Regions from separate parts of the Enterobacter sp. HK169 genome, predicted to be linked through region 1. Evidence: predicted binding sites of a transcription regulator. Region 1 holds the regulator's gene; each other region holds the start of a gene.
What was found. The regulator Fur, encoded in region 1, represses iron uptake genes when iron is present. The targets are predictions, from matches to a motif close to ATAATAATGAGAACNACTATCAA.

Region 1 (3,280 bases):
GTAAAGACGTCACCGAAGACAAATACAAAACCAACCTTTCTCACTCCACCTGGAACGCCAACCTGGACTTCCAGTCAGGCTATGCCGCGGATATGTTCGGTCTGGATATTGCTGCGTTTACCGCGATTGAAATGGCGGAAAACGGCGACAGCGCCCACCCGAACGAAATTGCCTTCTCCTCCAGCAACAAAGCCTATAAAGAAGACTGGTCCGGGGATAAGAGCGGCATTAGCCTTTACAAAGCCGCTGCAAAATTTAAATACGGTCCGGTCTGGGCGCGCGGTGGTTATATTCAGCCAACTGGCCAGACTCTGTTAGCACCGCACTGGAGCTTTATGCCGGGTACCTATCAGGGTGCCGAAGCCGGGGCGAACTTTGACTACGGTGATGCGGGTGCGTTGAGCTTCTCCTATATGTGGACCAACGAGTACAAAGCACCGTGGCACATCGAAATGGACAAGTTCTACCAGAACGATAAAAAAACCAAAGTCGATTACCTGCACTCGCTGGGCGCGAAGTACGACTTCAAAAACGATCTGGTGCTGGAAGCGGCATTTGGTCAGGCACAGGGCTATGTCGATCAGTACTTTGCTAAGGCCAGCTATAAATTCGATGTCGCGGGTAGCCCGCTGAGCACCAGCTACCAGTTCTACGGTACGCGCGACAAAGTCAGCAACGGTGGCGTCAACGACATTTATGACGGCACCGCGTGGCTACAGGCGTTAACCTTCGGCTACAAGGTCGGTCAGGTTGATTTGCGTCTGGAAGGCACATGGGTGAAGGCGGAAGGGCAGCAGGGCTACTTCCTGCAGCGTATGACCCCGACCTACGCCTCCTCCAACGGTCGTCTTGATATCTGGTGGGATAACCGCTCAGACTTCAACGCCGACGGCGAGAAAGCGGTCTTCTTCGGCGCAATGTATGACCTGAAAAACTGGAACCTGCCTGGCTGGGCGGTGGGCGCTTCTTACGCTTACGCCTGGGACGCAAAACCTGCCGATATGGCCACGCCGGACGCATACTACGATCCCAACTATCGCCTGAAAGAGTCTTCCTACAGCCTCGATGCTATCTATACCCTGCAGGATGGCCGTGCGAAAGGCACGATGTTCAAACTGCACTTCACCCAGTATGACAACCACTCCGATATCCCGAGCTATGCGGGCGGTTACGGCAACATCTTCCAGGATGAGCGTGACGTGAAATTCATGGTTATTGCCCCATTCACCATCTTCTGATAAACGCACCGGCGGGCTGAGTCCCGCCGGTATGGAGAATGCACATGATGAAAAAAATCGTAATCGTCGCGTTGCTGGCTTCAGGGCTGGCGGCGTGTGCTCAGAATCAGGCGCCGAAAGAGGACTCCCGTCTGAAGGAAGCGTATAGCGCCTGCATAAATACTGCGGAAGGATCGCCGGAGAAAATTCAGGCCTGTCAGAGCGTGCTGAACGTGCTGAAGAAAGAGAAAGCGCATGAGCAGTTCGCGACGCAGGAAAACGTCCGCGTGATGGATTATCAGGCCTGCATTCAGGCGCGTAAAACCGGTAACGATCAGGAAGTGGAGAAGCGTTGCGATAAGATCTGGAACGAGATACGCAACAACAATAAATAAGTTGCTTTACGCCCGGTGGCGCTGCGCTTACCGGGCCTACAAAGGTGTCATAGCCCGTAGGTCCGGTAAGCGCAGCGCCACCGGGCTTTTTCCAGGCAAAAAAAAAGCCAACCTTGCGGCTGGCTCAGAGTATGAATCTTATTATTTCGCGTCGTGCGCGTGATCGTCTTCGCGGCAATCGCCTTCAGCGCAGTGACCGTAAAGGTACAGGCTGTGGTTCGTCAGGCGGATGCCATGACGCGCCGCGATTTCACGCTGGCGCGCTTCGATGGAATCATCGCTGAATTCAATGACCTTGCCGCAATCGAGGCAGATCAGGTGATCGTGGTGCTGCTGCTGGGTCAGTTCGAAAACAGATTTACCGCCTTCGAAATTATGACGGGTAACAATGCCCGCGTCATCAAACTGGTTCAGCACGCGATAGACGGTAGCCAGCCCAATCTCTTCACCCATGTCGATAAGACGTTTATAAAGGTCTTCCGCACTGACATGGTGATTGTCTGGACCCTGAAGCACTTCAAGGATTTTTAACCGAGGAAGCGTAACTTTCAGGCCAGCCTTCTTTAATGCGGTATTGTTGTCAGTCATGCGGAATCTGTCCTGTTGCTAAACGATTCACTTCTGTAGGAAGTGACAGAAAATGCACCCGGGATAATGCGTCTCATTATAGAACTGCCATGGCTAAATGAAAACTGCAAGTCTCAGGCAAAATATGCTTATAAAAACGTGGTATCACCAACAAACTTGCTCAATGGAAAACCACGTTTTATCAGGGAGACATTGTACAGGTCTGGGCGAAAAAGTTAAAAGATTGTAGCGATTAATTTAATCGGTTTGACCTGGAGCATGGGCGCAACCGCAGTTGCGCCGCGATAAAATCAGGCGTTCAGAATATCATCCAGGTGCAGTTCTTCACGGATCTGCTTCACCCACTTCTCAACGCGCTCTGCGGTCAGTTCTGGCTGACGGTCTTCGTCGATGGCCAGGCCTACGAAATGATCGTCATCGGCCAGGCCTTTAGACGCTTCGAAGTGGTAACCGGCGGTCGGCCAGTGGCCTACGATAACCGCGCCGTTCGGCTCAATGATATCGCGGATGGTGCCCAGCGCGTCACAGAAGTATTCGGCGTAGTCTTCCTGATCGCCACAGCCAAACAGGGCGACCAGCTTACCGTTGAAGTCCACTTCTTCCAGCGTCGGGAAGAAATCATCCCAGTCGCACTGGGCTTCACCGTAGTACCAGGTTGGGATACCCAGCAGCAGAATGTCATAGCCTTCCAGATCTTCTTTGCTGCTCTTGGCGATGTCATGCACATCAGCAACGTCTTTACCGAGCTGTTTTTGAATGTTTTTTGCGATATTTTCGGTATTGCCGGTATCACTGCCAAAGAAAATGCCGATGATTGCCATGAGTAAAATAACCTCTTGAAACTTAATAGTATGGTGGCGCAATTCGGCCACGGATAAGGGCAATAATAGCAGAACTGGCAACCCTGCGGAAACAGCTATCGCGCAGGACTGCACTCTGTGCTACATGAAAAGGGTGAGAAAGGGGATTTTCAGACTTATGCCTGGCTGCGTAACGTCTCAAGCTGGACGAGCAACATCTCTTCAATGAGCTCGCTGCGGCTGATATTTCGGGCGTCAGCCAGCTCGTTCAGCGCGTCGA
Region 2 (3,280 bases), 2.0 Mb from region 1:
ATGCCTGTGTATTAATGAAGATCGTCGTAAGCAGCTCGATCTGCCGATGATGGTCGAAAACAACACCAGCGCCTTTGGTACCGGTTTTACCGTGACCATTGAAGCGGCGCATGGCGTGACCACAGGTGTGTCTGCGGCTGACCGTCTGACCACCGTACGTGCAGCGATTGCTGATGGTGCGAAGCCATCCGATCTGCACCGTCCAGGCCACGTCTTCCCACTGCGTGCGCAGGCGGGCGGCGTGTTGACCCGCGGTGGTCACACCGAAGCGACGATCGACCTGGTGACGCTGGCTGGCTTCAAACCTGCTGGCGTGCTGTGCGAACTGACCAACGATGACGGCACCATGGCGCGCGCGCCGGAATGCATTACCTTTGCCCGCCTGCACAACATGCCGGTGGTCACGATTGAAGATCTGGTTGAGTATCGCCAGGCGCACGAGCGCAAAGCCAGCTGAAAATAAAAACGCCGGGATATCCCGGCGTTTTTTTACCCGATTCCTGCGGTCTGCAGCAGAACCAGACTTAATCCCATCACCGACATTCCGCACAGCACGCCATAGCTGGGGTTGTTGTTAGGATCGATCTCCTTCGCCAGCGGCATCAGTTCATCCACCGAAAGCGCAACCATGATCCCGGCTACCGCGGCCATAATCGCCGCCATCACCACCGGAGAGACCAGGCTACCAAGGATCAGCCAGGCCAGTACGCCGCCAAGGATTTCGGCCATCCCGGAAATGCCCGCCCAGAACACCGCGGTGCGTTTCGATCCCGTTGCGGCATACACGGGTCCGGCGACGGCCAGTCCTTCAGGAATATTGTGTAAGGCGACCGCCAGCGCGATGCCAAAGCCCATCTCAAGATTGCTGCTGGCCGTCACGTAGGTAGCGACCCCTTCCGGGAAGTTATGCAGACTGATGCCAAGCGTTAACAGCACGGCGGTACGCTTGATATTGCGCGGCATGGGCGTCACGTTTTTCTGCATTAAATCCTGCGGATGCGCGTGCGGAAGCATCCGATCGAGGGCAAAGTATCCCAGCAGGCCAAAGACAAACATGCCGTAGCCCAGCAGCGGAGACATGCCTTCTGTGCCCAACGCGGCAGGCAGCATCTCCATCAGGGAGATGAGCAGCATGATTCCGGCAGCAAAGCCCAGTGAAAAGGCCAGTACGCGGTTAGAGGGCTTTTGGCCGAGCACGCCGAGGAGCGCACCGATAAAGGTCGCGGCGCCCGCCAGTATGGTCAGGATCAAGGGGACTGACATGCATTGCTCCTTATGATAATCATTCTCATTAATATAAATGATTCATTTCTGGCAAAGCGAGGGTGAAAACCCGGCTTTACACATTCCTTACATTCAAATTTCCTGATGATGATCTTCACGCTTATCTGCGTTCATCTTTGCCGGATTGCGCGTAATGTAGCACCATTAAATTGACACCTTCTGTAAGGATATCACCATGACTTCTTCCCGTATGCCAGCCCTGTTTTTAGGCCACGGTAGCCCTATGAACGTTCTGGAAGACAACGTCTATACCCGCGCCTGGCGTCATCTTGGCGAGACGTTGCCGCGTCCGAAAGCGATCGTGGTGGTGTCTGCACACTGGTTTACCCGTGGGACGGGCGTGACCGCCATGGAAGCGCCAAAAACCATTCATGATTTTGGCGGCTTCCCGCAGGCGCTGTACGACACGCATTATCCGGCCCCCGGGTCGCCTGAGCTGGCGCAAAAGCTGGTAGAGTTGCTGGCACCTGTCCCTGTGACGCTGGATAAAGAAGCCTGGGGCTTTGACCATGGCTCCTGGGGCGTGCTGATTAAAATGTATCCTGACGCGGATATCCCGATGGTGCAGTTGAGCATCGACAGCACTAAACCGGCGGCCTGGCATCTGGAGGTGGGGCGCAAGCTGGCAACCCTGCGTGATGAAGGCATCATGCTGGTTGCGAGCGGCAACGTGGTGCATAACCTGCGTACCGCACGCTGGCACGGTGAGAACACGCCGTACCCGTGGGCAACCTCTTTTAACGACTACGTTAAAGCGAACCTGACCTGGCAAGGCCCGGCTGAGGAGCATCCCCTGGTGAACTATCTGGATCATGATGGCGGTTCGCTCTCTAATCCGACGCCGGAGCACTTCCTGCCGTTGCTGTACGTGCTTGGCGCGTGGGATGGTCAGGAGCCGGTGACGATCCCGGTCGACGGTATTGAGATGGGGAGTCTGAGTATGCTGTCGGTGCAGATTGGGTAATAAAAGCAAAACGGCAACCTCAGGTTGCCGTTTTCAGTGTTTGCACCCTCTCCCTGTGGGAGAGGGGCGGGGTGAGGGCATCAGGCCGCGGCCTATTCGACAAAAATGTGCGGATAAAACCGTGACAGATCCTGCGTGATCAGCGCGCGATCTTCGCGAATGCCAATCCCGGCCGGTTGATCGTTGATGAGCCAGCTGCCAATCAGCGTATAGCTGTCGCCAAATTTCGGCAGCTGATAGAACTCCTGGACGATCATCCCTTCTTCGCCGTATGGCCCTTCAACCGCTTCCAGCGTCTTGCCGTTTTCGATAATCGAGACGTTTGCGCCTTCGCGGGAGAAGATCGGCTTAACAACGTATTTTTCCATTTGCGGGTAATCATCTTCCGCAAAATAGGCTGGCAGCAGGTTCGGGTGGTTCGGGAACATCTCCCAGAGCATCGGCAGCAGGGCTTTGTTAGAGATGATGCTCTTCCAGGCCGGCTCCAGCCAGCGCACGCCAGCATCTTCCAGCTTGGTGGAGAACATCTCGCGCAGCATGTATTCCCACGGGTAGAGCTTGAACAGGTTGCTTATCACCTGGTCCTGCATATCCGTAAACTGACCTTTTTCACCCAGGCCGATATCCTCGATATAGAGGAACTCGGTCGCCACTTCCGCTTCGGCGGCGCAGTCCTGCAGATACTGAACCGTGCCACGGTCTTCTTCCGTGTCGCGGCAGCAGGCGAGATGGAGCAGGTTAAAGCCATGCTGTTCGCGCAGCTCGGCAAAACGCTCAATCAGCTTTTCCTGCAGGCTGTTAAACTGGTCGCTGCCTTCCGGCAGGTTTCCGGCATTGGCCTGGTCTTCCAGCCAGATCCACTGGAAGAACGCCGCTTCATACAGAGAGGTTGGCGTATCGGCGTTGTTTTCCAGCAGCTTCGGTTCACCTTTGCCGTCCCACGCCAGATCCAGGCGAGAGTAAAGCGAAGGTTGATTCGTTCTCCACGACTGGCGCACAAAGCCCCAGGTGTGCTTCGGAATGCGGAACTTT
Region 3 (3,280 bases), 2.0 Mb from region 1:
GGCGTGAAGTCCATGACGCCTTTCCCGATTAACGCCCCGGCAAGTAAAAGCAGGCTGTCACCGGGTAAAAAAGAGGCTGGCAGTAATCCATTTTCCAGAAACAGAGTTGCGAACATCACGAGGTAAACGATACCGACGACGTGAGGATCCGCCAGCGCGGCAAAGTCGTGTTGCCAGAGCGCCGCGATAATATCTTGAATAACAGCCATGGACTTTCCTGTGGAACAGCAGATATAGCGCTATTGTACTCCCTTATTCGCCCGTCGGGTTTGATCCCGGGCGCAACTCAAGCAGACTTTTCTGCTTGCGGTGTCCACAAAAGCGTCCAGGGAGTACATTTTCAGCCAGCACTCTACACGATACGCTCGAACCCTGCTGCTAAATCGGCAATCAGATCGTCAACGTTTTCTAAACCGATATGCAGTCGAATCAGGGTGCCGCTGAAGTCCACTTCACCGCCGGGGCGCAGAGCCGCAACCTGTTCCGGCTGGTTAGGCAGGATCAGAGATTCAAAACCGCCCCAGGAGTAGGCCATGCTGAAGAGGGTAAAATTATCCAGATAGCTCGCCAGCTCGTCGTTATTCAGCCGCTTTTGCAGTACGAACGAGAACAAACCGCTGCTGCCCGTAAAATCACGCTGCCAGAATTCGTGGCCTTTACTGCCCGGTAACGCGGGATGATTCACGCGCTCAACCTGCGGATGCTGCGCCAGCCATTCGGCCACCTTCAGGCTGCTTTCATGGTGCTGACGCAGGCGAACGCCCAGCGTGCGGAGTCCGCGGCTGGTCATGTAGGCCGTATCTGCATCCACCATCTGGCCCATCAGGTAGGCATTTTCACGCAGCTGATCCCAGCAGCGCGCGTTGGAAACCGCGGTGCCAATCATGCCGTCAGAGTGGCCTATCAGGTATTTCGTCGCCGCCTGAATCGAGATATCAATGTCGAATTCCAGGGCTTTAAACAGCACGCCCGCCGCCCAGGTGTTATCGATCATAACGATCGCCTCTGGGGCTTTGCTGCGCACGGCTTTCACGATAGCCGGCACGTCGTGAACTTCCATGGTGAGCGATCCCGGAGATTCCAGGAACACAATGCGCGTGTTTGGCTGAATAAGTTCGGCAATGCCTTCACCGATCAGCGGGTCGAACCAGCCGGTCGTTACGCCGAGCTTGCTGAGGATTTTGGTGCAGAAGTCCTGGCTGGGCTCGTAGGCGGTGTTGGTCATCAGGATATGGTCGCCCTGTTCCACAAACGCCAGAATGGTGTTGGCGACCGCCGCCGCCCCGCACGGGAACAGCGCGCAGCCTGCGCCGCCTTCCAGCTCGCACATCGCTTCCTGAAGAGAGAAATGGGTTAGCGTGCCGCGACGGCCATAAAACAGCCCGCCTTTCGCGCGATTGCGCGTGGCAATTTTTTTCTCCTCAACGGTATCAAACACCAGCGAGGAGGCTCGTTGAATCACGCTGTTGACCGATCCCTGCGTATATTTTTTGCTGCGTCCTGCCTGTACCAGCGTGGTATCAAGATGCTTCTTTGTCATGTTCGCTAACCCTGTTTTTATACGTCTGGACGTCCAGACTACCACGATTGGAAAAAACTGCACCCCGGGGCTTATCGAATAAGCAGAAAATATTAGCAAAAATTTGCATAAGAAATTTTTACTGCGTAAGCGCAAGGAAAGTGAACGAAAATTACGGCACCATGCAAATACTAATGAGAACTACTATCAATTCGACGACGTTTTGATATTATTACGCTCAGATTTTGTGATTTGCGTCCTGGAGATACAGAGTGGGTAATAATTTGATGCAGACGGATCTCTCCGTTTGGGGCATGTATCAGCATGCTGACATCGTGGTTAAGATTGTGATGATCGGCCTGATTCTGGCGTCCGTTGTCACCTGGGCTATCTTCTTCAGCAAAAGCGCCGAGCTGCTTTCGCAGAAGCGTCGCCTTAAGCGGGAACAGCTACAGCTGGCTGAAGCCCGCTCTCTGGATCAGGCTTCAGATATGACCTCATCCTTCCACGCGAAAAGCCTGACCACCCTGTTAGTGAACGAAGCGCAGAACGAGCTGGAACTCTCCGCTGGCAGTGAAGATAACGAAGGGATCAAAGAACGTACCGGTTTCCGCCTGGAGCGTCGCGTTGCGGCCGTTGGCCGACACATGGGACGCGGCAATGGCTATCTGGCGACCATCGGCGCGATCTCACCGTTCATCGGTCTTTTCGGTACGGTCTGGGGCATCATGAACAGCTTTATCGGTATCGCGCAGACCCAAACCACCAACCTGGCGGTCGTGGCGCCGGGTATCGCAGAAGCGCTGCTGGCGACGGCAATCGGTCTGGTCGCCGCTATCCCGGCGGTGGTTATCTACAACATCTTCGCACGCATGATTGGCAGCTACAAAGCCACGCTGGGTGATGTTGCCGCGCAGGTTCTGCTGCTGCAAAGCCGCGATCTCGACCTGAACGCCAGCTCGGTTAAGCCGGTGCACGCGGCGTCTAAACTGCGCGCAGGTTAAGAGTATGGCGATGCGTCTAAACGAAAATCTGGACGATAACGGCGAAATGCATGAAATCAACGTGACGCCGTTTATCGACGTCATGCTGGTTCTGCTGATTATCTTCATGGTGGCCGCGCCGCTGGCGACGGTGGATGTGAAGGTGAATCTGCCCGCCTCTTCCAGCCAGCCCCAGCCGCGCCCGGAGAAGCCTATCTACCTGTCGGTGAAAGCGGATAAATCCATGTTCCTCGGGAACGACCCGGTGACGGCCGACTCGGTCATCCCGGCGCTGGAGCAGCTTACGGGCGGAAAGAAAGACACCACGGTCTTCTTCCGCGCGGATAAAACCGTTGATTATGAAACCATGATGAAGGTAATGGACACGCTGCATCAGGCGGGTTACCTGAAGATTGGACTGGTCGGCGAAGAGAAAGCGGCCTCGAAGTGATAAAGAAGCTGGCGAAAGCCGGCTTTTTTTATGCCTGTCGGTTTAAGCGTTTTTATTATCCGTCGGTGCGGTAGAAGGGGTTGCCAGCGCGTCCTCATCAAGCGCCACGCAGGTGACGTTTGAGGTACGGTACTCACCGTCGGACAGCTTGCGCGTCAGACGCAGGGTGGCGATTTCTCTGGCAAGCAGATACTGATAATTGGCCTCAAGACGTCCCAGAAGCTTCTCTTTCAGCTCGGGACGCTGCTCTATGATGGCGTTCATCACGGCACCGTAAATTTCTTCTTTGACCTGCAACGGATAAATTTCACGGCGATTCTGCCATTT

Region 2: a site for Fur is predicted at 1,276-1,298, ahead of zupT (zinc transporter ZupT). Genes of this name have one in related genera too.
Region 3: a site for Fur is predicted at 1,708-1,730, ahead of exbB (tol-pal system-associated acyl-CoA thioesterase). Genes of this name have one in related genera too.

The regions. Positions count from the first base shown of each region.
Region 1 is NZ_CP017087.1:4,239,541-4,242,820, forward strand. Features, by position in the region: gene chiP (chitoporin ChiP) at 1-1,238, shown strand, start outside; gene chiQ (ChiQ/YbfN family lipoprotein) at 1,286-1,612, shown strand; gene fur (ferric iron uptake transcriptional regulator) at 1,754-2,200, opposite strand; gene fldA (flavodoxin FldA) at 2,491-3,021, opposite strand; gene ybfE (LexA regulated protein) at 3,177-3,280, opposite strand, start outside.
Region 2 is NZ_CP017087.1:2,264,870-2,268,149, reverse strand. Features, by position in the region: gene ribB (3,4-dihydroxy-2-butanone-4-phosphate synthase) at 1-457, shown strand, start outside; gene zupT (zinc transporter ZupT) at 490-1,263, opposite strand; gene ygiD (4,5-DOPA dioxygenase extradiol) at 1,460-2,248, shown strand; gene EnteroDNA1_RS10645 (glutathionylspermidine synthase family protein) at 2,341-3,280, opposite strand, start outside.
Region 3 is NZ_CP017087.1:2,231,082-2,234,361, reverse strand. Features, by position in the region: gene yghB (DedA family general envelope maintenance protein YghB) at 1-209, opposite strand, end outside; gene metC (cystathionine beta-lyase) at 353-1,540, opposite strand; gene exbB (tol-pal system-associated acyl-CoA thioesterase) at 1,792-2,523, shown strand; gene exbD (TonB system transport protein ExbD) at 2,528-2,953, shown strand; gene EnteroDNA1_RS10485 (hypothetical protein) at 2,996-3,280, opposite strand, start outside.